2 regions of the Paenibacillus sp. J53TS2 genome follow, and region 2 is predicted to be linked to the other one. Evidence: riboswitches for the same ligand, from Rfam matches in the RefSeq annotation. Region 2 holds a riboswitch; the other holds the start of a gene.
The links. A riboswitch is a leader RNA that binds a small molecule or an ion and turns the genes downstream of it on or off. The one in region 2 is predicted to bind FMN.
Positions count from the first base shown of each region.

Region 1: another riboswitch for FMN. It lies ahead of KJS42_RS16725 (DMT family transporter); the one in region 2 lies ahead of ribD (bifunctional diaminohydroxyphosphoribosylaminopyrimidine deaminase/5-amino-6-(5-phosphoribosylamino)uracil reductase RibD).

Region 1 covers NZ_BOSK01000007.1:229,740-245,916, forward strand. Annotated here, with positions in the region: gene KJS42_RS16710 (SGNH/GDSL hydrolase family protein) at 1-19, opposite strand, end outside; gene KJS42_RS16715 (AraC family transcriptional regulator) at 47-973, opposite strand; gene KJS42_RS16720 (glycoside hydrolase family 52 protein) at 1,128-3,263, shown strand; gene KJS42_RS16725 (DMT family transporter) at 3,361-4,374, opposite strand; FMN riboswitch at 4,506-4,659, opposite strand; gene KJS42_RS16730 (glycoside hydrolase family 18 protein) at 4,766-6,052, opposite strand; gene KJS42_RS16735 (MetQ/NlpA family ABC transporter substrate-binding protein) at 6,122-6,997, opposite strand; gene KJS42_RS16740 (methionine ABC transporter permease) at 7,015-7,686, opposite strand; gene KJS42_RS16745 (methionine ABC transporter ATP-binding protein) at 7,698-8,462, opposite strand; gene KJS42_RS23305 (collagen-like protein) at 8,899-9,789, shown strand; gene KJS42_RS16755 (nucleotidyltransferase domain-containing protein) at 9,955-10,854, opposite strand; gene KJS42_RS16760 (SDR family NAD(P)-dependent oxidoreductase) at 10,898-11,662, opposite strand; gene KJS42_RS16765 (S-layer homology domain-containing protein) at 11,831-13,165, opposite strand; gene KJS42_RS16770 (ArsR/SmtB family transcription factor) at 13,379-13,717, opposite strand; gene KJS42_RS16775 (MFS transporter) at 13,857-15,263, shown strand; gene KJS42_RS16780 (ABC transporter permease) at 15,359-16,177, opposite strand, start outside.
Region 2 covers NZ_BOSK01000004.1:80,716-96,892, reverse strand. Annotated here, with positions in the region: gene KJS42_RS10515 (segregation and condensation protein A) at 1-127, opposite strand, end outside; gene ribH (6,7-dimethyl-8-ribityllumazine synthase) at 246-713, opposite strand; gene KJS42_RS10505 (bifunctional 3,4-dihydroxy-2-butanone-4-phosphate synthase/GTP cyclohydrolase II) at 774-2,012, opposite strand; gene KJS42_RS10500 (riboflavin synthase) at 2,258-2,932, opposite strand; gene ribD (bifunctional diaminohydroxyphosphoribosylaminopyrimidine deaminase/5-amino-6-(5-phosphoribosylamino)uracil reductase RibD) at 2,932-4,059, opposite strand; FMN riboswitch at 4,344-4,506, opposite strand; gene tlp (small acid-soluble spore protein Tlp) at 4,721-4,948, shown strand; gene KJS42_RS10485 (peptidylprolyl isomerase) at 5,022-5,459, opposite strand; gene lysA (diaminopimelate decarboxylase) at 5,596-6,924, opposite strand; gene KJS42_RS10475 (spore germination protein) at 7,036-8,682, opposite strand; gene KJS42_RS10470 (stage V sporulation protein AB) at 8,710-9,132, opposite strand; gene KJS42_RS10465 (stage V sporulation protein AA) at 9,132-9,773, opposite strand; gene deoD (purine-nucleoside phosphorylase) at 9,911-10,618, opposite strand; gene sigF (RNA polymerase sporulation sigma factor SigF) at 10,798-11,553, opposite strand; gene spoIIAB (anti-sigma F factor) at 11,565-11,993, opposite strand; gene spoIIAA (anti-sigma F factor antagonist) at 12,023-12,376, opposite strand; gene KJS42_RS10440 (D-alanyl-D-alanine carboxypeptidase family protein) at 12,466-13,656, opposite strand; gene KJS42_RS10435 (pyrimidine-nucleoside phosphorylase) at 13,878-15,209, opposite strand; gene KJS42_RS10430 (purine-nucleoside phosphorylase) at 15,229-16,065, opposite strand; gene deoB (phosphopentomutase) at 16,119-16,177, opposite strand, start outside.

The DNA.
Region 1 (16,177 bases), on a different contig from region 2:
CAGCGCTTTCAACTGTCACTGCAGCCAACCCCTTTCATAATAAGAGTTAAATGTGAAACCTAGCTCGAAACTTGCCAGGCGATTCCCCGGTCCAGCGCTTAAACTGCCGGCTGAAATGCGCGATATCCTTGTAACCGAGACGCATGGAGACGGCTTCCACCGAGAGTTCCGGCTCCATCAACAGGAGCTTGGCCTTCTTCAGCTTTAGCGCCGATAAGTACTGGCGCGGCGACATCCCGTAGACGCTGCGGAAAATCCGGTTGCAGGAGGACGCGCTATAGCCGAGTCCGGCGGTAACCGCCGCAACGGTTTCGCGTGTCCGATCCCCATCGACCCCGTCGCCATCGCCGTCGCCGCCGATACCCTCGCCCGTTATCGCGTTTACAGCCTCCGACTCGTCAACGCTGCGTTCCAAGCCGGCGGCAATCTCTGCCGCGATCCGGTTCATCCGGCTGCCCGGAGCGCCGACTTCCCGTTCTGCCAGCCCTTCACTCAGGCCGGCGAACAGCTCGAACACCGCGGACAAAGCCCGCATCTTGTCCGCCAGCTTAGCGCCCGCCCCGTGCGAGGTCAACGCGATCAGCTTATCCAGGCTTGGCCGGATGATCTCGGCCAGCGGGCTGTCCGCCGCATGCAAGAGCTCCTCGCCGCGGCACAGCAGCTCGCGAAGCACGGGTTCGTCGACATTAAAATGCAGACAATAATACGTCATCGACTCCGTCCCCAGCGTCCGGCTTTCGTGCACGTCCTCGGGGCGCAGCAGCAGGAAATCGCCGGGCTGCTGTACGTACCGTTTGCCGCCCACGATCATCTCCTGACTGCCCGCCAGCAGCAGGTTCACTTCGAACAGCGGATGGCTGTGCCGCGGGTACGACCACGCGCTCGTCACCGTCCGCAGATGCGCGGCAAAGAGCTTAAACGTCGAATCCATATCCGGCAGCATATATTCCGTAACCTGATGCTCTCTAACCACCCTCGTCCCTCCGTTTCGCTGCTTTTGGTCCCCTCCTCGCCGTCTTTGAACGTTTTGGATAAATCAATCGACGGTTTGGATATGGGCGTTCCCCCAAAGCCTTGATATAATCAAACTAGCACAACCGCAACCAATTGAACAGGAGGTAATCAACTTGGGTAAAAATATATTTTTTAACGCGAATCACTCCCCGATGGGAGCCTTCGCCAGCTTTACGTTAGGACATCCCGGCCAAAGCGGCGGATTCGACCTCGAACTGGGCAGCCCGCCTAAGCAGAACATTTACATCGGCTTGCAGGACGACGGGCAAGACCATTACCGGGCCCTGCCGTTCTTCGGCGAAGGTCTGGATGAGCGGGACCGTTATACGACGGAAGAGAGCGGCGACGAGTCCAGCGAGCAGCATTCCGTTCAGAAAAAAGAAAGCGGTCTCATCGAACCGTTCGGCCGCAGCGAGATTGTCCGCCGATTCGGTGCGGCGATCGACGAATGGCAAGCCGGCGATTTGACGTTCCGCCTGATCTCGCCGTTTGAAGGCGTGCCCGACCCTGAGACGGCGACCGAAGATCAGCTGCGCTTCGCGCTCATGCCGGCCGTGCTGGCCGAAATCACGGTCGACAACACGCGGGGAACCTCGGCCCGGAAAGCCTTCTTCGGTTTGCAGAACATCGATCCGTTCAGCGCAATCCGACGCTTGGAGGATGTGACCGACGGCCGGATCTGCGGCGTCGGCCAGGGCCGCCATACCGCGATTGCAGCGAACGACCCGCGGATTAGAAGCGCCGGATTCTTCAAGATGGAATCCATCCTGAAGCCAAAGGTTCCGGAGAACCTCCGTTTTGGTCTCGGGCCAGTGGGCGCGCTGCTCATGGATACCCCCGCCGGCGAGAAAGCTACCTACCGCTTTGCGCTCTGTTTCTATCGCGCCGGTTACGTCACCACCGGGATGGACGCGTCCTACTATTACACGCGGTATTTCGCCAATATCGAGGACGTAGCCGATTATGCGCTGGCTGAGTTCGACCGTAAGCTGGAGGTTGCGCAGAAAGCCGAGACGCTTGTCTACGACTCGAAGTTGACCGAGGACCAGAAGTTTATGCTCGCGCACGCGATCCGCAGCTATTACGGTTCCACCGAGCTGCTGGAGCAGGACGGCAAGCCGCTTTGGGTCGTGAACGAAGGCGAATACCGGATGATGAATACGTTCGATTTGCTGGTCGACCAGTTGTTTTTTGAGCTGAAAATGAACCCGTGGACGGTCAAAAACGAGCTGGATCTCTACACCAGCCGCTACAGTTATCGGGACACGGTACGTCTTCCCGGAGATGCGACCGAATATCCCGGCGGCATCAGCTTCACGCACGACATGGGCGTTGCCAACACGTTCTCCCGACCGGGCTATTCGGTTTACGAGCTGCATGCGATTGACGATTGTTTCTCCCATATGACCCATGAGCAGCTCGTCAACTGGGTATTGAGCGCCACGGTTTACGTCCAGCAAACGAATGACCGCGAATGGCTGGATCGCAACCTGCCGATCCTGGAGCAATGTCTGGAAAGTATGGTGAATCGCGATCATCCGGACCCAGCTAAACGGACCGGCGTCATGGGCCTTGACAGCTCCCGCACGATGGGCGGTGCCGAAATCACCACTTACGACAGCTTGGATGTCTCGCTGGGTCAAGCGCGGAACAACATCTATTTGGCTGGCAAGAGCTGGGCAGCTTACGTCGCGATGGAAAAGCTACTGCGAGCAAACGGTCGCGAGGCGGCGGCCGAACTGGCCGGACGGCAAGCCGATCGGTGTGCCGGGACGATCACCGCGCATCTGCTGCCAGGCGGCTACATTCCGGCGGTCATCCAGGAAAATAACGACTCCAAGATTATCCCGGCGATCGAGGGTCTGATCTTCCCGCTGTACACTGGATGCGAAGAAGCGCTGGATCCGAACGGCCGGTTCGGCGAATATATTCGGGCATTATCCACGCACCTGAACACGGTGTTGCAACCCGGTATCTGCCTGTTCGAAGACGGTGGGTGGAAGCTGTCCTCGACGAGCAACAATTCCTGGCTCAGCAAAATTTATCTGTGTCAATTCATCGCCCGCCAGATCCTAGGCCTGGCCTGGGATGAACGGGGCCAAGCGGCCGACGCCGCGCATGTCGCCTGGCTGACCTCCGAGAAGAACGCCTTCTGGAGCTGGAGCGATCAGATGATGGCCGGCGTAATCTGCGGCAGCCGGTATTATCCGCGCGGCGTGACGGCGATTTTATGGCTGGACGAGAACTAAACGATCACGGCCAAGCGAGCTGAATAAAGCGAAAAAAAGCGAGGTTTTCCGAACCCAGTTAAGGGCGGAAACCTCGCTTCTTTTTATAAGCGAAAGGTTATTGCTTGGCTCCCTGGCGGGAGATCAGGAACAACGTGCCCCAAATCAGAACGAATCCGCACACCTGGGCGGGCGTAATCATCTGCTGGAAGGCAATCCAGTTGATTAGAACCCCGACCATTGGGAAGCTGAGTTCGGCTAATGTGGCGACCGAAGCCTTCGTTGTCGTCAGCCCCTTGTAGTATACAAGCAGGCTGAGCAGTCCCGGCAGCAGCGCTTGTCCCAGCATGTTGAGCGAAAGCGCGGCAATTTGTGAGGTACCGGCAGGCAGGTTCCAGGCGGCCCCTTCGTTCCAGGTGATGGCCAGCAGCAGCGGCAGCGCCAATACAAACCGCAGCGACGTCACCGTCTCATACTTCATATGCCCAACCATCATCCGGCCCATCACGGTGGATCCGCCCCACAACGCGGCCGCGCCCAGCGACAGCAAGCTGCCCACCTGCACGAAGTCGCTCCAATGCCCGATCGGCATCGTAAATCCGAAGGTCAGTAAATACGTTCCGAGCAGCGCAATGACCAAGAAGCCGAAGAAGAACCGAGGCAGCTTCTCCTTGAGCAGCAATCCGGCCAACAGGATGGCAAACAGCGGTTGCATCTTCTGCAGCAGCAGCACAGCGTTCAGATCGCCGTTCGACAGCGCCATCGTAAACAGAATCGTGGCGATGGCGGAACCGCCCCAGGAAATGAAGAGCAGCGCGCCCCCTTGCTTCCAGCCCAGCCCTTTCAGCTCGGTGCGGTTGTTCCATAAGACAGGTATGGCAATGAGCGCGATAATAAGGTGCTCAATGAGTACAATTTGGGCCGACGTCAGCGACTCCAGCAGGATGACTCGAAATAACGGGTCAACGCCCCACAGCGCCGCCCCCAAAACAACGAGCCAAAATCCGCTTCGCGATTTGCGTGCCTCTGCCTTCGCAGACGATTGCTGAACCTGGCCGGATGTGCCCGTAAGCGCCCCCGCGCCCGCGCCAGCCTGAATCCCGAGTCCGCCGCTAACATTTGCTTTTTCCATGGTGTTTGTCCCCTTCTTGAATAGAGGGTCTAAGTAGAAAACCCCCGCATCGACCTTCGTAAAGGTTTGCGGGGGCTGACCAAATAAGCCTGTCAGGAACCGTACCGGTCCCTGGATCAAACTATAGCTTTATTGATCTTCTCCCATCCGGACTTTACCGTCGGCCTTGGAATTACACCAAGTCAGTCGCGTGCGGCCGAAGCCACAAGCGAGTCGCGGGCTGCAGTTTCTGCAATCAGAAACCTCACCGCCGGTTAGGAATTTCACCTTACCCCGAAGATCTCTATTCATTTAAATTTTGATTACTTAACTTGTTTATATCATAACGCAGGATTTTCGGGAACTCTGTTACAAAAATCACAAAGTCCTCTCACGTCCGAAAAATTAGGTTCTACCCTCTTTTGACCACATCGAAGTTGTTCTCGATCAGCAGCCAATTTTGCGGAAAACTCAAGCCCAGCTTCCAATAGCTCATCCCGCGCAGCCCCAGCTCCTTGATCAGATTAAACTTGGCTTGGATTGAGCGGGCATCCTCAAACCATACTTCATGTTCCCGTCCTTCCCCATCCCAATAATGATAAAACGGAGCCTGATCCCGGTCGCTGTATTGAATCGCGACGCCGTGGCGCGCCGCAATTTGGATCGCTTGCTGGGGACTAACCGCCCGCGCGACGCTTCCTTGCACGAAAGGCAGCGTCCAATCGTAGCCATACAGATTTTGCCCCATCATGATTTTGGAGCCGGGCATTTCGGTCAACGCGTATTCGATCACACGACGGACCGGACCGATCGGGGATACCGCCTGGGCTGGTCCCCCGCTGTAGCCCCACTCATAGGTCATGATCACAACGAAGTCGGCGATTTCCCCGTGCGCCCGATAATCATGCGCTTCATACCACAGCCCCTGTTGGCCGGCGCTTGTCTTGGGCGCCAGAGCAGTGGACATCAGCCAACCCTGTTGCGCAAAACGCGCTTTGGCTTTTCGCAGAAAAGCGTTGTAGGCTTCCCGGTCGGCCGGCCGCAAGAACTCGAAATCGAAATGGATATCCCGAAAACCGTAATTGCTTGCCGTCGTAACGATATTGTCCAGAAAACGGTCCTGGATCGGGATATCGTTCAGCAAAATCCGGCCTAACTCATCGCTAAATTGATCGTTCTCCTGATTCGTGATCACCATCATCAGCACGACCCGGTTCGCCCGGGCGATTTCCGGAAACTGATTGAGCGGCGGCTCCTTGAGCGAACCATCCCGCTGCGCCTGAAAGCTAAATGGAGCCAGGTACGTCAGGTGCTGCGCCACTTCGCGCGCGCTTCGCTCCAGCGCTGGAGCAACCGTCCCCCCGCGCGGCTCAACGTAGGCGTTAAACTCGGCGCTTCTACGCGGGCGCGGCGGGATATATAACCGAAATCCGATCGACAGGGGTTGATCCGCGGCAATGGCGTTGACACGAGCCAGCTCTTGATAACTTAACCCAAATCGCTGCGCGATCGACCATAGGCTGTCCCCGGACCGAACCCAGTAATAGCTGCCGACAATCGGGATAACCAAGGTTTGTCCAACCACAAGCTGTTCCGGGTTCGGCAGTTCGTTGGCTTCGACGATATCCTCATAAGGTACGCCATAAGCATCCGCGATGCTGTACGTCGTTTGGCCCGGCTGGACAGGATGAATCTGCATCTGCTCCCCTCCTTCATATGGATCATGTTATCACCATCCTATGAAGGAGCCAGTTTGACCTATTCCCCGTCAGAACGCCGGAAGGGCAATCTCGTTGTAATTGTCTTCAAGGAATTTTTTGACTTCCGGACTGGAAATCGCCTTCGCCAGCTTCTGGATCGGTTCCGAATCCTGATTGTCCTGGCGGGCGACCAAGGTGATCGCAAAAGCCGATTCCACGGTTTCTGTCAGCAAAGCGTCTTTCTTCGGCGTAAGACCCAGCGGGCTGGCATAAGCCGGAGTCATCAGCACCAAATCGGCGTCATCCAACATCCGCGCCAGCATCAGTAGATCAACTTCTTCGAATTTGTAATTGTGGCTATTTTCTACGATATCACCCACGGTAGCATGGATGCCCACGCCTTCCTTCAGTTTGATCACGCCGGCCTTATCCAGCATATCTAGCGATCGTCCCCCGTTCGTCGCGTCGTTTGCGATCACGATGGTCGCGCCGTCCGGCAATTCTTCCATCGATTTATAGCGTTTGGAGTAAGCTCCGTACACGGCATGATAAACCGGCTGAACCGGGACGAGGTTGGCGTTTTTATTCTTATTGTATTCTTCCATCCAAGGCACGTGCTGGAAGAAGTTCGCATCGACTTCTTTGTTCGCTAGCGCGTCGTTAGGCTGAATATTGTCGGACAACACGACGATCTCCAAGTTGATACCTTCCTCTTTGAGCTGCGGTTTAATGAGTTCAAGGATGTCGGTCATCGGCTGAATCAAAGACGCGACCTTTAACGTTGTCATTTCCGTCGTCTCGGACTCGGCCGCGGCCGGTGCGCCTACGCCTGTCTCCGCATTCCCGGTGTTTGAAGCGTTCGAAGCGTTGCCATTATTGCCGCATGCGCTTAATACCAATATCAGCAGGACCAGCGTCATCATCCATTTACCTGTCTTTATCATGATTTCTCCCTCCGTTATTAGCGTTTATCCAACCAACGGGACAACGCATTTCCTATAAATTGAATTCCTTGCACCAGAACAATCATCAGCAGGATCACCGCGGCCATCAGCTCGGTTTCGAACCGCTGATAACCGTAGCGGATGGCAAAATCACCTACGCCGCCGCCGCCAACCACGCCCATCACCGTGGAATAAGAAATAAAGCTGATCGTCGAGGAAGTCAGACCCAACACCAGGCCGGACCGGGCTTCCACATATAGAAACTTCGCCACAATCTGAAGCTTCGACGCCCCCATGGACCGCGCCGATTCGATTACGCCTCGCGGCACCTCGAGTAGCGATTGCTCGACAAACCGCGCATAAATCGCAATCGCAACGACCGCAAGCGGGATGGAGGCCGCCAGCGTCCCGATCGCCGTACCGACGATGAGACGGGTGAGCGGAATCATAAACACCACCAGCAGCAGGAACGGAAAGGAACGAATGACATTAACCGCTCCGTTCAACAGGCCATACCCCAGGCGGTGTTCATAAAGCTGGCCTTTGCCGGTTAGATACAAGGCGGTTCCCGTCGGCAAACCGAGGAGAACGGCAGCGAGCAGCGCGATCCCAACCATGGCGAACGTCTCGCCGACCGCTTCGCCAATTTGGCTGCGATACTGGATGAAGTTGTCCCACATCAAGGTCATATCAAACACCCTCACACCTCCGTCCCGCCAAGCAACAATTCCCTGTAAGAAGCGCTGTAGCCTGCGATACCGGAGGTTCCGGCCTCCGCTTCGTTTCGTTCGAGCGTAAACGCATCGATCAACCGGCCGTCCCCCATCACCGAAACCCCTTGACAGATGCTGCGGACCACGTCCATCTCATGCGTGACGATCACGATCGTCACTCCCAGCGTCCGATGGATATGCAGCAGCACTTCCAGAATCTCCGCAGTCGTCTTCGGGTCCAGCGAGGAGGTCGGCTCGTCGCAGAGCAGGATGTCCGGCCGACTGGCCAACGCCCTGGCGATGGCCACTCGCTGCTTCTGCCCACCGCTGAGGGAAGCCGGGTATTGGCCGGCCTTGTCCTCCAGACCGACAAAACGCAGGCATTCCCGTACACGGTTAAGGCGCTCCCTCCGGTGCAAACCGGCAAGTTCCAACGGCACGGAAACATTGCCGCTGACCGTGCGATTATTCAGCAGATGAAACTGCTGAAAGATCATGCCGATCGAACGCCGCACTTCACGCCGCGTGGTCTCGGGGAGCGCAGTAAGCTCCTGGCCCAGTACCGTCACGGTTCCCTGATCCGGCAGCTCCAAGGCGTTCATCATTCGCAGCAGCGTCGATTTACCGGCTCCGCTGGGACCGATGATACCGTGGATGGTGCCTTGCGGAACCCGCAGGGATACATCGCGCACCGCCTCGAATCGTCCGTTCTGCAAGCTGTAGGTTTTGCTGACATGCTCCAAAGTGATGATAAGCGCCCCCCCTTTCGGGTTGCTTCTGTATTACTTATTTTAAAGTCCTGTTTCATCGAGCTTTCACCAGTTGATTATAGACTATTAATTGCGCTGTGTCACTAATTCTTATTGATTATTATAAAACCAAGGGCAATCCTTCCACGCAATCTTCGTAAACGTGCTGGGGGGAGAAAACAAATCTATGGGCGGGAAAATCAATACCATTGTTTGCCGGGAGATGTCGAACGGAAATAGGAGAGGGCTTGTCCTAGCTTGGCTTAGAAGCTAGTAATTACAGTAAGCAGGAAAGTGTTTTCAGAGAGTTGGGGGCTTCCAATCCTTGGGGTTTAGGCAAAAACCGCTTTCTGCGCATAGAGGTCAATCGTCCAAACATTCTGCCGAATAGACAATACACTAAGGTTGAATCAACATTATTGGAGGTGTAACGACTTAGATGGGAATGAACGAAAGCAAGCATTGCAAACCACGCAAGCACCGTAAACTTCGGAAACTGCACAAAGGCCACAAAATCCACAAACGCCACTTCCACCATGTAAAAGGAAAAAAGATTAAGATCATCAAAATCAAGGTAAAGCCAAACATTAAAGTGCAAGCCCCGCAAGGGCCGATGGGAATTCAAGGCGTCTCGGGTCAACAAGGCATTCCGGGCCCGCAGGGAGTTCCCGGTCCTGCCGGACCCGTCGGACCTATCGGACCCGTAGGGCCCGTAGGGCCGGTCGGACCCCAGGGATTGCGAGGTCTAACCGGCGAAACCGGACCGGCAGGACCGCAGGGCTTACCTGGACCGCAAGGACCCGCAGGGCCGGCAGGACCCGCTGGAGGGCCTCCTGGACCTCCCGGACCGGCAGGACCCGCAGGGCCGGCAGGGCCAGCAGGAGCAGTAGGACCCGCAGGGCCAACAGGACCCGCGGGACCCGCGGGAGGCATCTCCGACTTTTTAAGTATTTATCGCGTTGACCCCGGTCCTGGAACCGATACGGTGCCTGGCAATACCGCCATTACGTTCAACGGGCTCTTGGCAAACTCCGGCGGAGCGTTTATCTTCACGCCCCCATCCTCTACAGTAACCATCACGGAAGCAGGAGCGTATTTGGTCAACTTTACGGTCCACAATCAGGGAGATGCAGCTTTCAACCTGACCATTAATGGTGCTCCGATCACGCCGGCCCCATTTACCGGAAATGGCGGCGGCCCTACCTCGGCAGAGGTCATCGTTAGCATCCCGACCGTACCGGCAACCCTTCAAATCGTAAATGCAAGTGCCACACCTGTTCAGTTGCATAATCAGTTAAACTCGACCTTAACGATTTTGAAATTGGCATAATTCCTTTCGTTCCATCGATTATATCGGCCTGCCCTGGATTTGGCAGGTCTTTTTTCTATTATCGTATTCGGACCTCTTGCTGAATGTGCAGGGATATCGGTCCTATCAGCTATTGAACTACGAGACAGAGTTTCCTTATTGAGATAGGTAGGGTGAGTTCCAGGCCTATGAAACGCTCGGGCCTTCTGAGAAATGGCCCCCCCAAACCTCCTGCAGTACAGATCGAAACAATTCATCCAGCCTGTCGTGCAGCTTATCCTTGCTCCGGTTTCGGGATTCCAGCCCCGGAGCAAGCCTCTCAAAATAAGCCACGCGCTCGGTCAAATATTCGTCCAACCGGGGAAGGCGGGGCTCCGGTTCCGGTTTGGCCCTGCTTTTCTTACGCGTCAGTAGCAATCCGATCTCCTCCCGGAGCCCGCCGCCGCTTACGTCCGGCAGTGCCGCCTCGACGAGCTTCTCGATGTCCATCGGCGGCGGCGTTCCGCGGCGCTCGATCCAAGCGCAGGCCAGCAACGGCCGGAGGACGTAAAAGTAGGCCTTGGGCGCGGCCTTCTCGCCTCTCAGCTCTGTCCGCAGGTTGCGCTTCGCCATATGCAAATAATGGTGGATGGCCGCCTTGGCGGAGAAGGCGTGCGGCGTCAGGGCCTGCAGCCGTTCCGGAAACCGAAAGGCTTCGGCGTAGACGATCGGCGAAGCCAGCCACTCGAATAAGGCCGGATTGCCTTTGCCGAGCAGCGACAACGCCTTGCGCAGATCCCAACCGGCCAGGTCAAGACCGCCGGCGTTCCCCGGCTGAGCCGGCACGGAACCCTCCTCTCCAGAGTGGGCAACCTCCGTGCCGATGCCGATTAGGCGCTCGATGACGTCTCTTTTGTCCTTGATCGACAAATACCACTCCACCGGCCGCACGTAAATGAACCTCACGTCGTAATCGCTGGCGGCTGACGCGTACGCCCAGGCTCGGCTGCCCGCTTCGCAAGCGTATAAAATCCGCACCCGTTCCGTTTTCTCCACCTGCCGCAATTGGCTCAAGATCAACGATGGATTGTCTTCCGTATGCTCCATCCGCGCTATCTCCTTTCTCGCCCGACCTAGCCGGATCCCTCGCCTAGATCGCCGGCATCACATTGCCGCCGCTGACCGGGAGGTAAGCCCCCGTGATAAATCCGGCCAACTCCGAAGCCAGGAACGCAACCGCATTGGCGATATCCTGGTCTTCGCCTCGGCGTTTCAAAGGAACCCCTGCGATATAGGCCGCATCATTTCGATCCGCAAGTTCGCGGTCACGGTCGCTGATCGTCCAGCCTGGAGCTACCTGATTGACGGTGATCCCGTGTTCTCCTACCTCCTTAGCCAGGACGCGGTATACGCCGTCCATGCCTCTTTTTCCCGCCGTATAGGCCGATTGGTTAGGAAAATTCTGCATGGCGCATTCGGTATTGATCCCGATGAACCGCCCCGATCCTTTGCCGATCATCGCCGGAATAAACGCCTTGGCTAGAAACACGCTCTGCAGCACGCAAGATTCGAACTGGCTCACGTAATCCTCCGCCGGTTGTTCCAGAACCGAGGTCCAGTTATATTGCACAACCGCATTGGCTACCACGATATCCGGATCGCCTAGCTCCGCCGCCACCTTCGCTTGCATGGCTCTAATCTCCGCTTCCTTCGTAATGTCGCCCCGCACGGTGATGGCCGTTCCGCCGGCCGCGGTAATCTCCCGCTGTAATTCCTGCGCTTTGGCCTCATTATGGACATAGTGAATGGCCACCTTCGCTCCGCAAGCCGACAACGTCCTTGTCATGACCCGGCCCAATTGGCCGGTCGCTCCGGTAATGAGCGCAATTTTCCCCGATAGATCGATATGAAGCATCATTACGTTACCTCCTTGAACTTGGTGTCCCCCGCTTGGACCTTCATCGGGCATTACTCCCATTCTACCTTCCGGCTACTGGAAAAGCGAACCGCAAAAAGGCCCGGCAAAGGAGAAACCTCTCCTTGGCCAGGCCCTTTGCGGTCGTGAATGTAGGGCAGCGACAGATTACTGTGATTTGGCCGCAATCGAGAACACGACGGTCTTGGCGTTGTTATCGACCAGCACGCTCACCGAGAAATCCCCGACCGTTGCCTGCTTGTCGGCCAGCGGTCTGCCGGCTTCTACTTCAGCGCAAATCGCGTCAAACCAGCGGCGAAACGCGATAGCGTCGTAGGAAAACAGTTGATTGGCAAACAACTCGATCGATTCCGTGTTACGAGCTAAGGTTCCTTCCCGAAGCCGAACGGTGATGCCATAGGTGTTGTACGTCGGATCGAGCCAAATCGCCGCTTCCTCCGCCGCCGTCCCGCTGGAGGAGCCGCCCCCTCCTGCCGCCGTCGCCTGCTGCACTGCCGCCTTCTCCTTCTCGTCCTTGAACAGGCGCAGCGTTGTATCAAACAAATCGTAGTTGGTACCGCGCAGCTGACCGGCCTTCCGTAAGGTATCATAGGCATCCCACATCCGTTTGTCGGGGAAAGCGACGATTCTTTGCCCCCCACTGGCGGTTGGGACGAGCCGTTGCAGCTTTCCTTCCTCCGGTTGAATCGGGATTCGCTTGGTTTTGTCGGTCAAACGGTTAAGCAAGACCAGCGCCTCGGCCCGCGATACAGTTCGTCCGACACCGAAATTTCCGTCCGGGTATCCCTGCATGATCCCCTTGATCAACGATTCGGCGATAAACTTCTGCTGGCGGTCGCTTGCGCTGGTCAAATCCCCATAGGACGTAGCCACCGTCCTGCCAAACTGTTCATCCTCCAAAAATTCGGTTTCCTGCAGCGTGTAATAGATCACTTCCGCCACATTTTCCCGGGTCATCCCGGTTTGGAAATCGTTGTAACGGCTCTTGTTCAAAAAATTCAAATCGCTCGCCACATCGATATACGGCTTGGCCCAATAGCCCGTCATCGCCGGTTTGAAGTCGTAGTAACGATAATCCTGCTTCAGGATCGTTCGATTCTCTTCGCTCAGGGATTCGAGGAAAGACGCCCGCCAAGTGCGTTCCAGGTTCGGATGCTGCTCGCTGTAGGACAAGATCAACATCTTGATGAACTGATCCACCTGCACCGGTTCGTTAGGTCGGAAGGTCCCGTCCGGGTAACCGTTCAGAATTCCCTGTGTAACCATTGACTCGATTTCCTTCTGCGCCCAATGTCCGCGAATATCTTTAAAACCAGCGGGATCTCCGAATACAGCAGCTGCCCCCGCTGTAGACGGACCTATGAGTACATCCGCCGGCCCGTATCCCCCGGCTAAGCCGAATAACAAGACAGTCAGCAAGCAAAACGCCGCCCCTTGACGCCGTCTCCGTTTGAAGATGCGCTTCCAAATCTTTCTGATCATTACTACAGCCTCCCAAGTCTTGACACATGATGCGTTATGTACAGCACACGCAAATACGCTGCCACTACTCAGAAAACCATAATTCAGGCCGGATGTGAATAGGCCGAACGACAGCCGGAATTTCGGCATGGCCGCGCGGCTTCGCCTGCGCCAAACGAACCGGCAATAAGGCCCGGAGCAGGGCTCCGGGCCCGGGTAAACCTTAGATCCTCATTACTCGGATATGGTGCTTTTATCCTTCTCGCCGGATTTCTCGTAAGCCTGGAGGATCGAATCAAGCAAACCCGGAAAGCGGTATTCCAAATCTTCCTCCCGCACCGACATAAACCGCTGCGTGCCTTGGATGCGGGTAAACACGACACCGGCTTCCCGCAGCGCCCGGACATGATGCGACAACGTCGATTTGGCGATCGGAACCTCGAAATAGTTGCACGGCCGTTCGCCGCTGCGGCGCATTTCAGCCACGACACTGAGCCGAATGGGATCACTCAAAGCGTACAGCACAGAAGACAACTGAATGTCGTCCCGGTCAGGATGATACAGAACTTTCATTAGGAAAACTCCTTTATAATAAAAATTCGTGGTGAATTTATATTTCCCTAATTGCATCATAAGCCAAGGCATGCTATATTTCAATTGTTCGATAATATTCGAACATTAAAACAAAGAAAGAGTGGGTGAAATCAATACCATGCGTACCGCCTCCACCGAAACCATCCATCCCGTGACGCCGGCGAATCCGCCTTCCGCGATTAGAGAGGGATTGATAACGGCGTTGCTCTCCATTGCCGTCGTGTTAGTTATCATGAATACGGCGATGTTTAACCTGGCGTTGCCGGACGTCACCGAAGACTTCCGCTTGTCGGCTGCCGTCACATCCCTGATCGTCACCGGCTACTCGATCATGTTCGCCATCTCTTCCATCACGTTCAGCCGGCTTTCCGATTTCCTGCCGATTCGGCGCTTGCTGGCGATTGGACTTACGACGCTGGGAATCGCCGCCATAGCCGGGTTGTTTAGCCCGAGCTTCTGGGTTCTTCTTGCGGTCCGTGTCGTTCAGGCCTCTGGAGCTGGAGCGGTTGTCTCTCTATCCTTGGTTACCTTATCCCGTTACGTGCCCATCGAGCGGCGCGGCAAAGCGATGGCTTTGATTATGTCGGCCGTATCGTTGGGTCTTGGCCTTGGCCCTGTCGCCGGCGGCGCGATTGTCGAATACTTCGGCTGGAGATACTTGTTTGTCGTCACGGCGTTAACCTTGTTGCTGGTGCCGCTCTTTCTACGGCACATTCCAAGAGAACAACCGGTTCGCGGCGCATTCGACACCCTCGGCGCGATATTCGTAGCCGTCGGCACGACCGGGTTGCTGCTATTTTTGACGGAGCATTCCTGGGTGGCGCTGGCGTTTGGCGTTGCTGCGCTGGCCCTGTTCGTCTGGCGGATTCGCACCACCTCCGATCCGTTCGTCTCGCCTGCGTTGTTTCGCAACGGGTCGTACCTGGCTTTGTCGATCGTCGGCATCGCTTCGTATTTGTGCAGCTTCGCCACATTGTTCCTACTGCCGCAAATCTTGGTGCACCGCTTCGGATTAACCGCTAGCCATGCCGGGCTAATCATCTTCCCGGGCTCGATCTTGGCGATGGTAGCTTCTCGCAAAGTCGGCTCCGTCATCGACCGTCACGGCAACGGCGCGATCTTGCGGTATGTTCCGCTGCTCGTGCTGAGCTCCATGGTCCTATTCGCCTTGTTCAGCGGGCAATCCTGGCTAGCCATCCTATTCATTTATATGCTGATTAGCTTAGGTTTTACAATGCTCTCGAGCAGCGTATCGAACGAAATTCCCCGTATTCTGCCGGCATCCCAGGTGGGTTCAGGGATGGGGCTCTTCCAGTTGCTGCAGTTTTTCAGCGGGGCGTTTAGCGTCGCTATGGCCTCCAGCGCTATGGAATGGCAGCACGGTCTATCGTTATCCGCCGCTTACTCCAACATTTTCTGGGGTCTGATGGTGATGGCGTTGCTCGCTCTCGGTTCGTCATTCGTCTATTTGCGTAGCGTTGCTGTACAAGGAAGCCCACGGCAAGGTCCCTCTGTTGAACTGTAACCCGGTTGAGCATAGCGAAACCCCTGGAGCACGTTCGGAACGTATGGCGTCCGACGCCACCCCAGGGGTCTTGCTGTTCCCGGCCATCCGGGGATTTATTCGGCTTCCCGTAATCTAGCCACAATCGTGGCATGCGACAACCTGCGGTAAGAAGCTAGTGTCACGATCAATGCCATCAAGATGAGCAGTGTAATCAGGCTTGCGATCGGTAAAGGACTCATCCGGAAATCCGTAAACGCCATACCGTCCGCAATCCCTTTGGCAACCAGGTACGTCAAGCCCATCCCTGCCGTGCCCACGATCAAGCTGGTAAGCAATACGCTGTAGAGGCCTTCCAATACAAGCATCGCTCTTAATTGACTCCGGGTCATGCCAATGCTCTCTAAAATAGCGAATTCGCCTCGTCTTGACCACATGCCTGTGATCACCGTATTGATGTAATTGAGGATTCCGATCAGGCCAATCACTAAGCTCAAGCTGTAGCCGATCATTTGAAAAATCCGAATAAACCCTTGCATCTCCTTCTTATAATCCTCCCGTGATTTGACGACTAGGCTGGGATGGGATGCCGTAAAGGATTTCACCGCCGATTCGACTTCACCAAGTTTAGCAGGATCGACGTGAAGGGTCACAGACAATAGAATCGGGTCTTTCACTGACTTTACGAACTCATCCGCCGGCCAAAACACCTTAAAACCTCCAACGGTGTAGTATTGGGTTCCCGCCGCATATAGCGCATCCGAACCTAACACCGCCATCACCTTGTAACTCTTGTTCATCCCGTCGAACCGGATGGATTCGCCTGGCTGATAATAACGAGCATATTGATCGGACCCCAGCATCGCTTCCGTTACAAGCACATAATCACCGGTGTCGAACTTGTTCCGGTCAAACGTCCCAGCGACAATATCCTT
Region 2 (16,177 bases):
CGAGGTACTGATCGGTGATCTCGCTAATCGAGACCTGATGAATATCGATCTCCGCTTTATCAATTAAGTGCAATAGCAAATCCAGCGGACCCTCGAAGGATTCCAGCTTGTACGTTACTGTCGTCAATGAACATCCTCCACCCGTAACCAAACATATATGTAGATTAGTTTACCTTAAAAAACGTTTGTTGCAAAAGAAAAATGTAGTACCCCAACGAATCAGAGGTACTACATTAAGATAAGCACTATTTCAACTGTTTCGTCAAGTTCGCCATCTCGATTGCCGCCATCGCTGCATCCCAGCCTTTGTTTCCGGCTTTGGTCCCAGCGCGTTCGATCGCTTGTTCGATATTCTCGGTCGTCACGACGCCGAAGATCGTCGGCACGCCGGTTTTGAGGCCAACGGCCGCCACTCCTTTGGCGACTTCGTTGCAGACATAATCATAATGCGTGGTTGAACCGCGGATGACCGTGCCAAGCGTGATGACCGCGTCATATTTGCCGCTTTCGGCCAGCTTTTGCGCGGCGAACGGGATTTCAAAAGCGCCGGGCACCCAAGCCACGTTTATTTCTTCCTCTTTGGCCCCGTGGCGTTTCAAGGCATCCAAAGCTCCGGAGAGCAGCTTGCTTGTAATGAACTCGTTAAAACGCCCGACCACGATCGCATATTTTAACCCTTCCGATACTAAATGTCCTTCAAATACGTTTGCCATGAATCATCAAACCTTTCTATAAGTGGGATAGTGGATAATATCGTTTTTGCGGATACGCCCTTAGAAGCGGGAGGATTCATCCTGTTCCAAATCATCAAATTTGAGCAAATGCCCCAACTTGGCTTGTTTGGTATGCAGATACTTGGTGTTATCCGCGTTTTCTTTCATTTGAATCGGCACGCGTTCAACTACCTCCAGACCGTATCCTTCTAAACCTTTGATCTTCCGCGGATTATTCGTCATCAGACGGATTTGGCGGACACCCAGGTCTTTGAGAATTTGCGCTCCGATTCCATAATCGCGCAGATCGGCGGGAAATCCGAGCTTCAGGTTGGCGTCAACCGTGTCAAAGCCTTGTTCCTGCAGCTTATACGCCTTCAGCTTGTTGATTAAGCCGATCCCCCGGCCTTCCTGGCGCATATAGAGCAGCACCCCTCTGCCGGCTTCCTCAATCTGCCGCAGTGCCGCTTCGAACTGCGGTCCGCAGTCACACCGGTGGGAGTGGAACACGTCTCCGGTCAAGCATTCGGAATGCACCCGCACCAGCACCGGCTCATCGCCGTCGATCTCGCCTTTGACCAGTGCGACATGTTCTTTGTTATCGACATCATTCGTGTACGCGACGGCGCGGAATTCACCGTAATCGGTTGGCATGCGCACCTCGACCTCGCGCGTGACCAGCTTCTCCTTTTCATTGCGGTAATGGATCAGGTCCTTGACGCTGATCAATTTAAGGTCATAGGTTTTGGCGATTTCCACCAAATCCGGCAACCTAGCCATGGTTCCGTCTTCCTTGATGACCTCACAGATCACGCCGGCCGGATAGGCGCCGCACATCCGGGCCAAGTCGACCGCCGCTTCCGTATGACCAGCGCGCCGCAGCACGCCCCCCTTTTTGGCAATCAGCGGGAACATATGGCCCGGCCGGCGGAAGTCCGCAGCCTTGGCGTTCGGATCCATGATGGCCTTAACCGTCAAGGAACGCTCATAGGCCGAGATTCCTGTCGTCGTATCCTTATGGTCGATGGAGACGGTAAAGGCCGTCCCGTGGTTATCGGTATTTTGCGCCACCATCGGCTGCAAATCCAGTTCCTCTGCTCGCTCCGCCGTAATCGGCAGGCAGACCAGTCCGCGCCCTTGAGTGATCATGAAGTTGATCACTTCCGGCGTCGCTTTTTCAGCCAGGGCCACAAAGTCCCCTTCATTCTCCCGGTCTTCATCGTCAACGACGATAATGACCTTGCCCCGCATCAATTCGTAGATTGCTTCTTCGACTCGGTCTAATACGATATCACCCATAGCTTTCCCCTCCTTGTTTTATATGTAGTTCAAAATGTCGTCTTTGGATCACGAAGCAGCTCGAGAAGATCAATTCGGCGGCGAATCTTGCATTCACCCGGGCCTTCCGCTGCTCACGTAGCTTCCAGCTACGCTGTGCTGCTCAGTCCCTAGCTTCATTCAACCTTCTTGGTGCTCCAAATCCAACTTCTTGAACCTTTATTGAAGTTGTAGTTCAAAATGTCGTCATTTAACCCCCGACTTTTTTAAACGAACCCGTTCGCTGCCAGAAACGGGAGGTTGATTCCCGACTCGTCTCCGGTCTCTTCCCCCGGATCGCCGCTACCTCTGCCATACTTCAGCAGATGATCCACGTATTTGCCGAGTACGTCGCATTCCAGGTTGACGGTGTCCCCGGCCCGCTTGAAGGCCAGTACGGTTTCGGCTAGCGTATGAGGGATAATGGAAATCGTAAACATCCCGCCTTCCGATTCGACCACCGTCAAGCTGATCCCGTCCACGGCAATCGATCCTTTTGGAATAATGAATTTCAATAAGGATGATTTCCCGGGTCGGATTTGAAACACAACCGCATTTTGATCCTGACTGGTCCCGACAATCGTACCGATTCCGTCAACATGCCCCTGTACGATATGCCCGCCGAATCGTCCATTGGCCGCCATGGCTCGCTCGAGATTCACGCGACTGCCTGGTTTTAGATCCTTCAGATTCGTGTTGCGGTACGTCTGCGGCATGACATCTACCGTAAAGGAGGAAGCGTCGAACGAGGTTGCCGTTAAGCATACACCGTTAACAGAAATGCTGTCGCCCAGCTTGATGCCTTCCGTAACGACTTTCGCCGAAATGCTCAGTAGCATCGCTTCGCCCTTGCGGCTGATCGACTTCATCGTGCCGATCTCCTCCACTAGTCCTGTAAACATCAGTGATCCTCCTCCCTCACTTCAGCCTGTGCCCAGACCGGAATTCCTCGGATGCACACATTATCCCCGATTTGTTCGACTTCCATGTCGCGTAACGAGACCGCGTCCCGCATAAGATCAAACCCGGCGAAGCTAAAACTTCCGGGCGCTTCGCTCCCGCCGACGATCTTGGGGGCGAAGAAGATCACGATTTCATCCACCAATTGACGTTCCAGCAACGAGCCATTCAATCGACCGCCTCCTTCAACGAGTACGGAGGATATGCCCCGTTGTCCGAGCTGAACTAACGCCTCATTGAGATCGACCTGTGGGCCGCTTCCGCAACGAAGGATCTCGACGCCAAGCTCGGTCAGCCGCTCAGCTTTGTCCGGGTCAGCCTGCTCAGTAGTCACGATCCAAGTTGGGGCTATCCCATCGTGAAGAATCTGCGCCGTCTCGGGAATGCGAAGCGTGGAATCCGCAATGACCCGTACGGGCGATAAACCCGGGACAGATAAACGGGTTGACAACTGCGGATTATCGGCTATGATCGTCGACACGCCAACCATAATCGCCTGATGGCGATGCCGCATCGTGTGCACGATTTCCCGCGCTTTCTCGTTCGAGATCCATTTGCTGTCCCCGGATCGACTTGCAAGTTTTCCGTCCAGCGTGCTGGCAGATTTGATTGTCACATACGGCAAGCCGCTGGTGATAAACTTGATGAACCGGCGATTCAGCTTCAAGGCCCGGTCGCGCAGCACGCCAACTTTAACTTCAATCCCGGCGGTACGCAGCAACTCGATTCCTTTCCCGGCAACCAGGGGATTCGGATCCTCACAGGCAATCACGACACGTGCCACCTTCTCGTGCACCAACCGCTCCGCGCAAGGGGGTGTCAAACCGTGATGACTGCAAGGCTCCAATGTGACGTATACCGTGCTGCCTTCGGCCTGGGAACCGGCCATGTTCAAGGCGTGCACCTCCGCGTGCGGAGTCCCCCGTTGCAAGTGGGTACCAAGTCCAACCAACGTCCCTTCCTTAACGACAACGGCGCCGACGACCGGATTCGTCCCGGTTTGTCCCAGCGCCCGCTCCGCCATGTCTAGCGCTAAAGTCATGTAATAATCGTCGTCGATCACCTTCATCCTCTATCCTCCTTCCGTCCTTGCCTATCGCTCAGTAACAAAAACAACCCTGCCGCAATCCGGCAGGGTTGATCATGAGAGTAGTTCTACGCTAAATCAAAGAGCGCCTCCGCCTAAAATCACGCCGCCGCTTATCCATTGATAAACAAGGACGATAAATTTATGGCGAAAAGCTAGCATCGCCAAAGCTCTTTCACAAAATCAAATGTGAAAAATAGAACTTGGTCGATTGAACTCTCGAAATCCGAACACCTTCGCAAATAAAATAACGTACGTGCTCCCGCGTTTTCCTTCTCCCATCCAGACTATACTGTCGGTCCCGGAATCTCACCGGCTCAGCCGCATGCTTACGAAAGCACTGCGGGTCACGGACTTGTGCTACATCGGACTAGCGTCCAATGAGCCATCACCGTCGGTAGGGAATTTCACCCTGCCCCGAAGGATTGCTTAATATTAGGTTTGCATAACTGCAAGACGAATGTTAGCACTATTCCTGTCAAAAATCAAGCCTACTCGTCACTACACCCTGCCTCAATTCCATTCGAGCAAGGAATCTTCATCCCCCTATCTCCCGGGATCCAAGGTGCATAAAAACCTCCCGAAATAGCCAACCTTAAAGTCGATATCGTATTGACAAATCCCATACTCAGGAGGAATGAACGTGGCTAAACCGGACAATCGCTCCGACAACGTTGATAAGCTGCAAAGAAGCATTCAAAACACCATCGAGAATTTCCGTGAGGGACAAGATTACCTCAGTGAGCATGCCGATGAAATCTCCGTCAAGGAGAAGAAACAGGTTCAGGAGAAGAACGAAAAACGGCTTCACGCCATTGAAGGCTTCCGGGAAGAAGTGAAGGACGAAGCCGCTCATCAAAGAAAATCGTAAAAAATGAATCAAGGGGTGCTTCACAGCCAAGCCTGCTTGGCCTTGCGGAGCACCCCTTTCGCTTCGAACCTGCTTACGCTTCGTCCCAAACGGAAACTTCCTTCATTTTATCGCCAGGACGGACATTGTCCACAAGTTCCATTCCCGAAGTCACTTTGCCGAACACGGTATGTACCCCGTTCAAATGCGGCTGCGCTTCGTATACGATGAAAAACTGACTGCCGCCGGTATCTTTGCCTGCATGGGCCATCGACAGCACCCCGCGCTCATGTTTGGTTACATTCGTATCCGTCTCGCATTTGATGGTGTAACCTGGGCCTCCGGTTCCGTTACCGATCGGACATCCGCCTTGAGCCACAAAACCCGGGATTACGCGATGGAACGTGAGTCCGTTATAGAATCCGGAATTGGCCAGTTTTTCGAAGTTCGCGACCGTACCCGGAGCTTCTTCGGGCAGGAATTGAATTTCGACCTCGCCGCCTTTTTCCAATACGATTTTACCTTTTTTCATATCCGTGCACACCCTTCTTCTTAGCGTCATTGGACAAACCTCTTCCAGTTTACTAAAAAAAAGCCTTTCAAGCAAAAAAACCGAGGGAATCGGACAATCCGATCCCCTCGGCTTTACTCCTGCCTCTCCTCGTCACTTACTTCAACGAAGGCTGTTTGGCGATCCGTTCCGGAATTACGTCACAGGCGATTAGGTCCTGCAGGGACTCTCGTTTTACGACGAGATCGCTTTGGCCGTCTTGAACGAAGACGACCGCTGGACGGCGTAACCGGTTATAATTGCTGGCCATCGCGTAGTTGTAGGCGCCGGTGCAAGCCACGGCGAGCAAATCGCCGCTGTTCACCTTCGGCAAATCCACGTCCCAGATCAGCATGTCGCCGCTCTCACAGCATTTGCCGGCGATCGATACGGTCTCTTCATTCGCATCGTTACCACGGTTGGCGAGCATCGCCTCGTATTTAGAGCCGTAAAGGGCCGGACGCGGGTTGTCCGTCATCCCGCCATCCACGGCGACGTATTTACGCACACCAGGGATATCCTTACTCGTGCCCGCCGTATAAAGTGTCGTCCCCGCATCGCCTACGATGCTCCGGCCCGGTTCTACCCAGATTTCCGGAAGCTGCGGATACGCGGCAAATTCCCGTTTGACCGCATCCGTAATCGCACCGACATAATCGGAAACCTTCAGCGGCGTATCGCCTTCCGTATAACGGATGCCAAAGCCGCCTCCTAAATTGACGACCTTGAAGGTGACGCCCAGCTTCTCCTTGACCTGCAAAGCGAACGCCGCAACCCGCTCAACCGCCATCTGGAAACCTTCCACTTCGAAAATTTGCGAGCCGATATGCGAATGTACGCCGAGCAAATGTAGATTCAAGCTTCGGTTGGCCAACTCAACAGCTTCCATAGCCGAGCCGTTGCCGATATCAAACCCAAACTTGGAATCGGTTTGGCCGGTTGAAATATATTCATGGGTGTGGGCTTCCACCCCCGGCGTTACGCGCAGCAGAATATTCACGGTGACGCCTTTCTCAGCGGCAAGCGCTTGAAGCATATGCAGCTCCGTAAAATTGTCAGCCACGAAACAGCCGATGCCGGCGGATATCGCCATTTCCAATTCATCCGGCGTCTTGTTGTTGCCATGAAAATGGATTCGCTGCGCAGGGAATCCCGCTTGAAGGGCCGTAAACAATTCGCCCTCGGAGACAACGTCCAGGGACAAGCCCTCCTCCTCGGCCAGCCGGCACATCGCCATGACGCAGAACGCTTTGCTGGCATAAGCAACCTGGAAAGCCAGGCCCGATGCTCGGAAGGCGTTCATATATTCACGGCATCTTTGCCGCACAAGAGCTTCATCTACGACATACAACGGCGTTCCGTAGGATTGCTTTAGCTCGATCGTATCGCAGCCGCCGATTTCGAGATGGCCTTTTGCATTAATTTTGCTGGTACCGTGTAAATACATCTATGCAGTCCTCCACTTTCAAATTTTACACCAGTATAGCAAACAACCGGCAACCTGAAAAATGGATTTTTCGGAATATCATTTGTGTTATTTGTTGAACAAGCCTAAACGTCACCGTTTGCCCGGCATCCGCGTATTGTCCCGCGGCTTGTTGGAGGACGGTCTTTGCTTGGATGTCATCACTGGAACACGGAATAACACCCCGGCCATCGCCTTTGCATTAAAAGGTATAAATGGCCACATGTAAGACGAGTTATTCGAACGGCGCAAAGTCAGCAGCACGATAAACGAAGTTATCCCAATGACAAATCCAGGGGCGCCAAAGATCGCCACCGCCACCAGCAATGCGAGCCGCACCACACGATTGGCGAGACCCAGCTCATAGCTTGGCGTCGCAAACATCCCGATCGCGGCCACTGCCATATACAAGACTACCTCGTTAACGAAAAGCCCTGTCTGGACGGCGATATCCCCGATCAAGATGGCGGCAATCAAGCCCATCGCTGACGCAAGAGGCGTCGGCGTATGCACGGCCGCCATCCGCATGAGATCGACGCCGAACTCCACCAACAGGAACTGAGCGATTAGCGGGATTTTTCCCTGCTCCTGGGGTCCGATGAAGGCGAGTCCCGCCGGCTTGAACTCCGGATGGACGACGACCAGAAGCCAGATTGGAAGCAGGAAGAGCGAGGCGAATATGCCAAAGAAGCGCACCCAACGCAGATAAGTCCCCATAAACGGGGTTTGCCGGTTCTCCTCTGCATGCTGACACAGATCAAAGAAAGTCGTCGGCAATATCATCACGCTGGGCGACGTATCCACGAACACAACAACCCGGCCTTCCAGCAGATGCGATGCAACGACGTCCGGACGCTCCGAGTAACGCACCAGCGGGTACGGGTTCCAGCCCCTGTGAATGATCGCCTCCTCCAGTTGCTTATCCGCCAGGGGAATGCCGTCAATGTTGACCGCTTTGATCTTTTCGCGGATGGAATCGACCTGCGTTTTATCCACGATATCATCGATGTAGGCGATACACACGTCGGTACGGGTTCGACGGCCTACACTAACCATCTCTAATTTAAGCCCTGGATCGCGCAACCGGCGGCGGACCAAGGTAATATTGGTAACCAGCGTCTCCGTGAATCCGTCCCGTGCGCCCCTTACGACGCGCTCCAAAGACGGCTCCTCCGGGCTGCGGACCGGGTACTGCCGGGTATCCATCATCAGCGCCGTTTGCTCGCCTTCGATGAACAGCGCGCTCATGCCGGTTAACGTCTTGTTGATGGCATCGCTCAGCTTCTCCGTTTTTTCCACCTGAATATGAGGGATATAAAGTTCGAAAAAGGATCGAAGCGCCCCGGTTGTCAGATCTTCAGGCGTCAGATAGGTCAGTCGCTTGAGGATTTCCTGCATGGCGTCGGTTCGGGCAAACCCGTTGATGAAGACGAGGCAGGTACGTTTACCGCCAAAGGTCATGTCGCGAAACACGACGTCAAAACTTTCCCCCAGTCCGACGACTTCCTTCAACGTATGTTTCGTAGTCGTCAAGCTGCGGCTGATCGCATCGCTTTGCTGCCAATAGATCACCGACTCCTCCACATTATCGGATCTCTCCGCTTCGCGTTTCCGTTTGATCGCCTCGTCTTCCGGATAGTTCTCCTGCAGAAAATTCTCCTCATCCTCGGGTACGAAGTCCGGAATCGCCTGCGGCCGATCCATCCCTTCCTGCGTTGACTCTTGCGTATCCTGGTCCATCCAACATCAACCTCCGTTTCTTCGAGTTCACGGTCTATAAATAAACCATTCGTACAAGGAGCCCGCCATTTTGCCAAATACCATTGCGAGCAAAAAGCCGAAAAGATACCGCTGCATATGCAACCTTTTGGCCAAAATCGGCAGCACGTTCAGCACTTCGGTCAAAGCAGCTGCCAGCATACCGACGAACACGCCGTTAAACAAGCCGACAATGCCGGTCGCCAGCCACGGCCCGGTCACCCGCCAATTCCAGAAGTCCGCCACCGTACCCACCACTGCCCCCGCAATCATCGCCCCTTCATACCAGTGCACCTTGTCGTAAGAATTCGTCACCTGGGCCAGGCGCGGAATCATGTCCAGCACGATGAACAAAGCGATCACGCCGCCTCCCACGGCGATGCCGCCAGCCAGGCCAAGGAATACTGCCAACCCCGCGGCGATGGGAGACATCAGGATCGCTCCGCCGGCGATTTGGCATGGTTCATTTTTTTGTACTCTTCAGCGACAACGTATTGATTAAGGTTCTCCTGGTAGAGGAACATCTCAACTTCTAAAGGGGTTGGCTCCTCATTCCATTTTTTTCTGAACAAATGGTTAAAAAATACGATCATCCCAAAGCCGATGCCCACGGAATAGGCACCTTGAAACAGATAGGGGTGCTCGTCCTTCTCGCCGGTGATCATCTCGACGATTCGCACCTGTACCTCCGGCATGCTGACATCGGCGTGGAAATTCATGATGGTCAGGGCCGCCCCGAAGAAGAGCAGCAGCCAGACCAAGGCGAACAACAGCGGAGACGGTTTCTTCTCGGGTTTGATCATTTCAACGAGAACATGCGGTTCACCAAGCAATTCGACACGTTGCCCCGGGAATTCGGCTTGAATGGCCGAGATGACCTGCAGCATATCAATGACGATCAAATTACCGTCGCGATGCTCCGGCCGGACCAGCTCCAGCTGAAGCAGCTTGGCTTCCAGCTCCGGCTCCGCCAGGACGCGGGCTACGTCTCGCAGCCGGATCGGTACCCCGGCGGGAAGCCCGACCTGCTTGCGCAGACGCAAATAGACGATGGAAGCGGAATCCTTATCCATGCTAACCACCCTTCCACTAGCGTATTGCCCATAGTATGCCAAGCGAGGAGGGGCTTTACTCTTGATGATAAATTTGCGGCATCAAAAAAAGCATGGGGAGATACCCCCATGCTTTTCCCGTTCTAGTTGCTCCAGAATTACAGCGATATGGCTGTGTCCAGCGCCACTTCCATCATTTGCTTAAACGTGGTTTGCCGTTCCTCGGCCGACGTCTCCTCGCCGGTCAGCAAATGATCGCTGACGGTCAGAATCGTTAACGCTTTCGCACCGTATTTGGCGGCCAACGTGTAGAGCGCTGTCGTCTCCATCTCGACCCCAAGCACCCCGTATTTCATCAGCAATTGGGTTACGCTCGTATCGTCACGGTAGAACATGTCCGAGCTGAAAATGTTACCCACATGCAGCTTGAGCCCTTTTTCCACGCCACGCTCATAGGCCGCCTTCAACAGCTCGAAGCTGGCAATCGGCGCAAAATCGTACCCGCTGAAGACATGGCGATTCATGCTTGAATCGGTACAGGAGGCTTGAGCCAAAATAACGTCCCGTACGCGAACATGCTGCTGCATGCCTCCGCAAGTTCCGACGCGAATCAGGTTTTTGACGCCGTATTCTTTCATCAATTCATTCACGTAGATCGAAATCGACGGAACGCCCATGCCGGTCCCCTGTACGGAAATCCGTTTTCCTTGATAGGTACCGGTGAATCCAAGCATCCCGCGCACCTCGTTATAGCAAATGACATCGCTCAAGTACGTTTCCGCAATAAATTTAGCTCGGAGCGGATCCCCCGGCAGCAGGATCGTTTCGGCAATATCTCCCGGTTTAGCTGCGATATGTACACTCATGTTCTGGTATCTCCCTTGCTAACATTTTTGGTATGGCTGCTACTCTCTTATTATATAGGATGCGACAACCAACGTATATGGATGCAAACGATGCAGAGATCTGATGACGTAAAAAAACCCTTCGGTTCCAGCGGCTTCCTGAATGCCGCCGCTGCCCGAAGGGGTGAATGCATGTCAGATCATTGCGCGATCTGGTCGCGAATGCTCTGTAATATTTTCTTCTCCAGCCTGGATACTTGAACTTGAGAGATGCCCAGCCGGCTCGCCACTTCCGACTGGGTCTGGTCGCGGTAGTACCTAAGATAGACGATCAGGCGCTCTCGATCGGTCAAGCCATCGATCGCTTCGTGCAGCGCCAGCTTGTCGAACCAGCGCTCCTGGGATTCATCGGCGATTTGATCCATCAGCGTGATCGGGTCGCCGTCATTTTCAAACACCGTTTCATGAATGGACGCCGGCGGCTTATTCGCCTCCTGGGCAAACACAACGTCCTCGGGCGTAACCCCCAGCTCCTCGGCAACTTCCTTGACGGTCGGAAGCCGACCCAGCAGCTTGGACAATTCATCCTTCTTCTTGCGAACCTTGTTCGCCATTTCCTTCAGTGAACGGCTGACCTTCAGCGTCCCGTCGTCGCGCAGGAAACGCTGAATTTCCCCGATGATCATCGGCACCGCATACGTAGAAAACTTCACATCATAGCTGAGATCAAACTTGTCCACCGACTTAAGCAGGCCGATACAGCCGATTTGAAACAAATCCTCGGGTTCGTATCCCCGATTCATAAACCGCTGCACGACGGACCAGACAAGCCGAATGTTGCAGTTTACCAGACGGTCTCTGGCAGCGTTGTCCCCGGATTGACTCAGGGCGATCAACCGTTTCACTTCCGTGTCGTCCAAAAACTCTCTCGAGATTTGCTTCACTTCGGCATCCATAGATCCAACCCCTAATTGTATAAAGCTTTCTTGGATACAATCCTTTTCTTCATCCGAATGCGCGTGCCCCCGCCCATCTCGCTGATCACGTCGAATTCGTCCATGAAATTCTCCATGATCGTAAAGCCCATGCCGGAACGTTCCAGTTCAGGCTTCGACGTATAAAGCGGCTGTTTCGCCAACTCCACATCCTCAATGCCACGGCCTTGATCCTCAATGATCAAAGTTACCGTGTCTCCTTCAATTTCAGCGGAAATAGAGACGACCCCTTCGGGGTTCCCATCATATCCGTGGATAATGGAATTCGTGACCGCCTCTGACACCACCGTCTTCAAGTCGGTGATCTCATCCATCGTTGGATCCAGCTGGGAGACGAACGCGGCGACGGTCACTCGGGCAAACGATTCATTTTCGGACTTTGCGGCAAACTTGAGAGACATAAAATTTCCGGCTTGATTCGCTTGGGTACTCACAGGGCCACCTCCAGATCCGTCAGCGCCGTATCCTCGTTTTCGAAGATGGACATGATCTTAAACAATCCCGACATTTCTAGAAGCCGATATACCGGCGGGTTGACGTCGCATACGACCATCTTCCCGCCCTTTTGCTTGATCAGCTTATATCTTCCGAGGATCACTCCGATACCGGAGCTATCCATAAACTGCAGCGACTTCAGGCTTAATACGAGATTGCGGCAGTTTCCACGGGCGATTTCTTCATCCATCCGCATGCGGACGTCGTCCGCCGTGTGATGGTCTAATTCCCCGCTCAAGCGCACGATTAACGTTTCGCGGTGTTTTTCCATTTCCACTTGCAAATTCACGTCTGTTCACTCTCCTCCCTGACATGAACACAACAATTCTACGATTCCGGTCCGGATTCCTGCTGACTGACAAAACTAGAAGAAAAGCCCTATGAATCTACAAAAAACAAGTGTGCCGCCGTCCGTTTAAATAACGTCCACCAGCCGGCTTTATCGATATCGTTAGGTGCGGTTAGTTCGAATTCGGTCAGCACGCGGCCATCCTGATACACCACCAATTTGCCGACGGATTGACCCGATTTGATCGGAGCTGCGAGTTTTTCCGGTGCGATGAGCTTATGGGTGATGCTGTCCTGCTTCACGCCTTTTTTAACCAGAACGTTAAACGGCTTCGAAGCGGCCAGTTCCAACTGGGCGCTCATCCCTTTCTGTACCTTCACCTTGCCGATCGTTTCACCCGCTTGATAAATCGGCAGCAGCGCGTATTGTGAGAAGGCATAATCGAACATGGCCGATACTTCGCTGTTCCGCGTTTTTGTGTTTGGCTCCCCAAGTACCACGGCGATCAAACGCAGCCCGTCGCGTTTTGCGGTGGCGGCCAGGCAGAACTTCGCTTCCGACGTATAGCCGGTTTTCAGACCGTCGGCTCCGCTGTAGAAACGAACTAGCTTGTTCGTGTTAACGAGCCAGAACGGTTTCTCCGACCCCTGCCGCAAGTAATCCTGGTAAGCGCCGGTATATTTCGTGATTCCCTCATGCTTCAGCAGCTCCCGGCTCATGACGGCAATATCGTGGGCCGAGCTATAGTGATCGGCCACCGGCAAGCCGTTGCAGTTGGCAAAATGCGTGTCCTTCAGCCCGAGCGACTGTGCCCGCTCATTCATCATTTTCACGAACGCTTTCTCGGAACCGGCAAGCTTCTCTGCCAGTGCTACGGATGCGTCGTTCCCAGAAGCCATGGCAACGCCCTTCAGCAGCTCATCGACCGTCATCGCTTCCCCCGGCTCCAGAAAGATCTGCGACCCGCCCATAGACGCCGCATACTCGCTGGCGGTGACCTTGTCGTTCAACTTCAGCGTGCCGTTATCGATCGCTTCCATCGTCAGCAGCATCGTCATGATTTTAGTAATGCTGGCCGGGGGCAGCTTCTCGTGGCTCTTTTTCTCGTAAATGATCGTACCCGTATCGGCATCGATCAATACGGCGGACAGTGCATTTTCCGCCAACGCGATTTCATCATCCCCCACATGCGGTCCACCATGTTCCGCGCTGGTGTAAGTCGGCCATACCGAAACGGCCAAAACAAACGCGGCAAACCAGATCAACACCCGTCTTTTCAAGATTCGTCCTCCTTTAGACATAAGTCTGGATTCTGCTAACCTAGTATCGGCATGAAAGTGGGATAATATTCCTGCGCAAAAAAGAAAAAACGCCTTTCGGCGTTTGATTTTGTGGCATATTGAGAATAAGGGACATAAGTGGCCATTAAGGCCTAATATTACCGCTATTTCATACGATCCCATGATTCTTACCTCTGGACCGGCAACTTAACCGCACTAGCTTAGAACCGCTTGACCCCATCCGGCGTCACCAGCGCGAAAACCAGCGGCCGTCTCGGCACCTTCGTTCCGGAGATGCCGTAAGCATTTAAGATGCGCCGTTCCGCTTCCGCGCGGCCCGTTTCATGGCTAGGGTTGAAATGGAGCACGGCCAGCGTTTCGCCGACTTCAACCGGATCGCCGATCTTTTTGCGCAGCTCCACCCCGGCCGCCAGATCGATGACAGAATCCTTCGTTTCCCGGCCAGCGCCCAGCATCATGGCGGCGATGCCGATCTCTTCCGCCTGGATCGATTCCACGAACCCGCTCGCGCTCGCCTTCACGTCCACCTTCAGCTCTGCCGTCGGCAGCAGCTCCGGATGGTCGATCTGCTCCGTGTTCCCGCCTTGCGCGGCGACCATCTGCTTCAGCTTCTCCAGGGCTTCGCCGCTATCGATCTGCGCAGTCAGCATGGCATGTGCTTCTTCTTCATCGGAAGCTTTGCCGCCGAGTATCAGCATATGCGAGGCCAAGATCAGGCAAACTTCCTCCAGATCCGCCGGGCCTTCCCCTCGCAGCGTCGCGACGGCTTCCTGGATCTCCAGCGCATTGCCGATCGCGTGGCCTAACGGTTGGTCCATGTCACTGATCACGGCGACCGTACGGCGACCGACCTGCGTACCGATATCGACCATCGCCTTAGCCAGGCGGATCGAGTCCTCCAGCGTCTTCATGAACGCGCCGCTGCCGGTCTTCACGTCAAGCACGATCGCATCTGCGCCGGCTGCGATCTTCTTGCTCATGACACTGCTGGCAATCAGCGGAATGGAATCTACTGTTGCAGTCACATCCCGCAGCGCATACAGCTTCTTATCGGCTGGCGTCATATTGCCGCTTTGGCCGACGACCGCCAGGCCGATTTCGTTAACCTGACGGAAGAACTGTTCCTTCCCAAGCTCCACGGAGAATCCGGAGATCGCTTCCAGCTTGTCAATCGTCCCGCCGGTATGGCCCAGGCCCCGGCCTGACATCTTCGCCACCGGCACGCCGGCAGCCGCCACAAGAGGTCCGAGTACCACGGTCGTTTTGTCGCCGACCCCGCCAGTTGAGTGCTTATCGACCTTGATGCCATGAATGGAGCCGAGGTCAATCGTATCTCCGGAACCGGCCATGGCTAACGTCAGGTCGGCTGTTTCCCGGGCAGTCATCCCTTGATAAAAAACGGCCATCGCCCAAGCAGACATTTGGTAGTCGGGAATCTGCCCTTCGCTGTACCCTCTCACCAAGAAGACGATCTCTTCGCTCGTCAACTCTAGGCCGTCTCTTTTTTTACGAATCAGATCTACCGCTCTCATCGCTCCTTACCTCCGTTCCTTAAGCTTCTCCGATTTGTGGGATAATGGACAACACGAGGCTCAGAAACTTCTCTCTAACGCGCTCGGTTGTTTCCATAACCTCCTGGTGGGATAACGGCTGGTCCAAAATGCCGGAAGCCATGTTACTGATGCAGGAGATGCCCAACACTTCAATGCCCGCATGCCGAGCCACGATCGTTTCGGAGACGGTGGACATCCCCACAGCGTCCGCGCCAAGAGTCCGAAGCATCCGGATTTCCGCCGGCGTTTCATAAGTTGGGCCTAGTAAACCGGCATAAACGCCCTCTTGCAACGGCACCCCTTTGTCTGCGGCTATCTTCCGAGCGATGTCACGCAATCGGCGGCTATACGCCTGAGACATGTCCGGGAAGCGGGCTCCGAGTTCCTCGTCATTTGGTCCAACCAAAGGATTTCTCCCGGTCAGATTCAGATGGTCGGAAATCAACATCAAATCCCCCGGGTGATAAGACGTGTTCACCCCGCCTGCAGCGTTCGTGACGAGCAGCGTAGAAACACCAAGCTCTTTCATGACCCGTACCGGGAATGCGGTCATTTCAGGACCATATCCTTCGTACATGTGGAAACGTCCTTTCATAAGCACAACGGCCGTGCCTTGCACCGTGCCGATCAACAGTTCGCCGGCATGGCCTTCCACCGTCGACTGCGGAAAAAACGGGATATCGCGGTAGTCAATGCTAACCGGCTGCTCGATGTGGTCGGCCAGAACGCCTAATCCGGAACCCAGAATTAATCCTACCTTCGGCGTAAGCGCCGACCGGGAACGGATATATTCCGCCGCCTCCCGGATCATACCAATGGTCAATGTAGTCGTCATCTCAAAAATCCTCCAAGTCCAAAATAAAAGCTCGCTTTTTGGAACTACCTCTCTTAGATAAGTTCGTGTAAAAAGCTCTTGCCGTGCTCGGTCGCGTGTACCCCGAAATTGT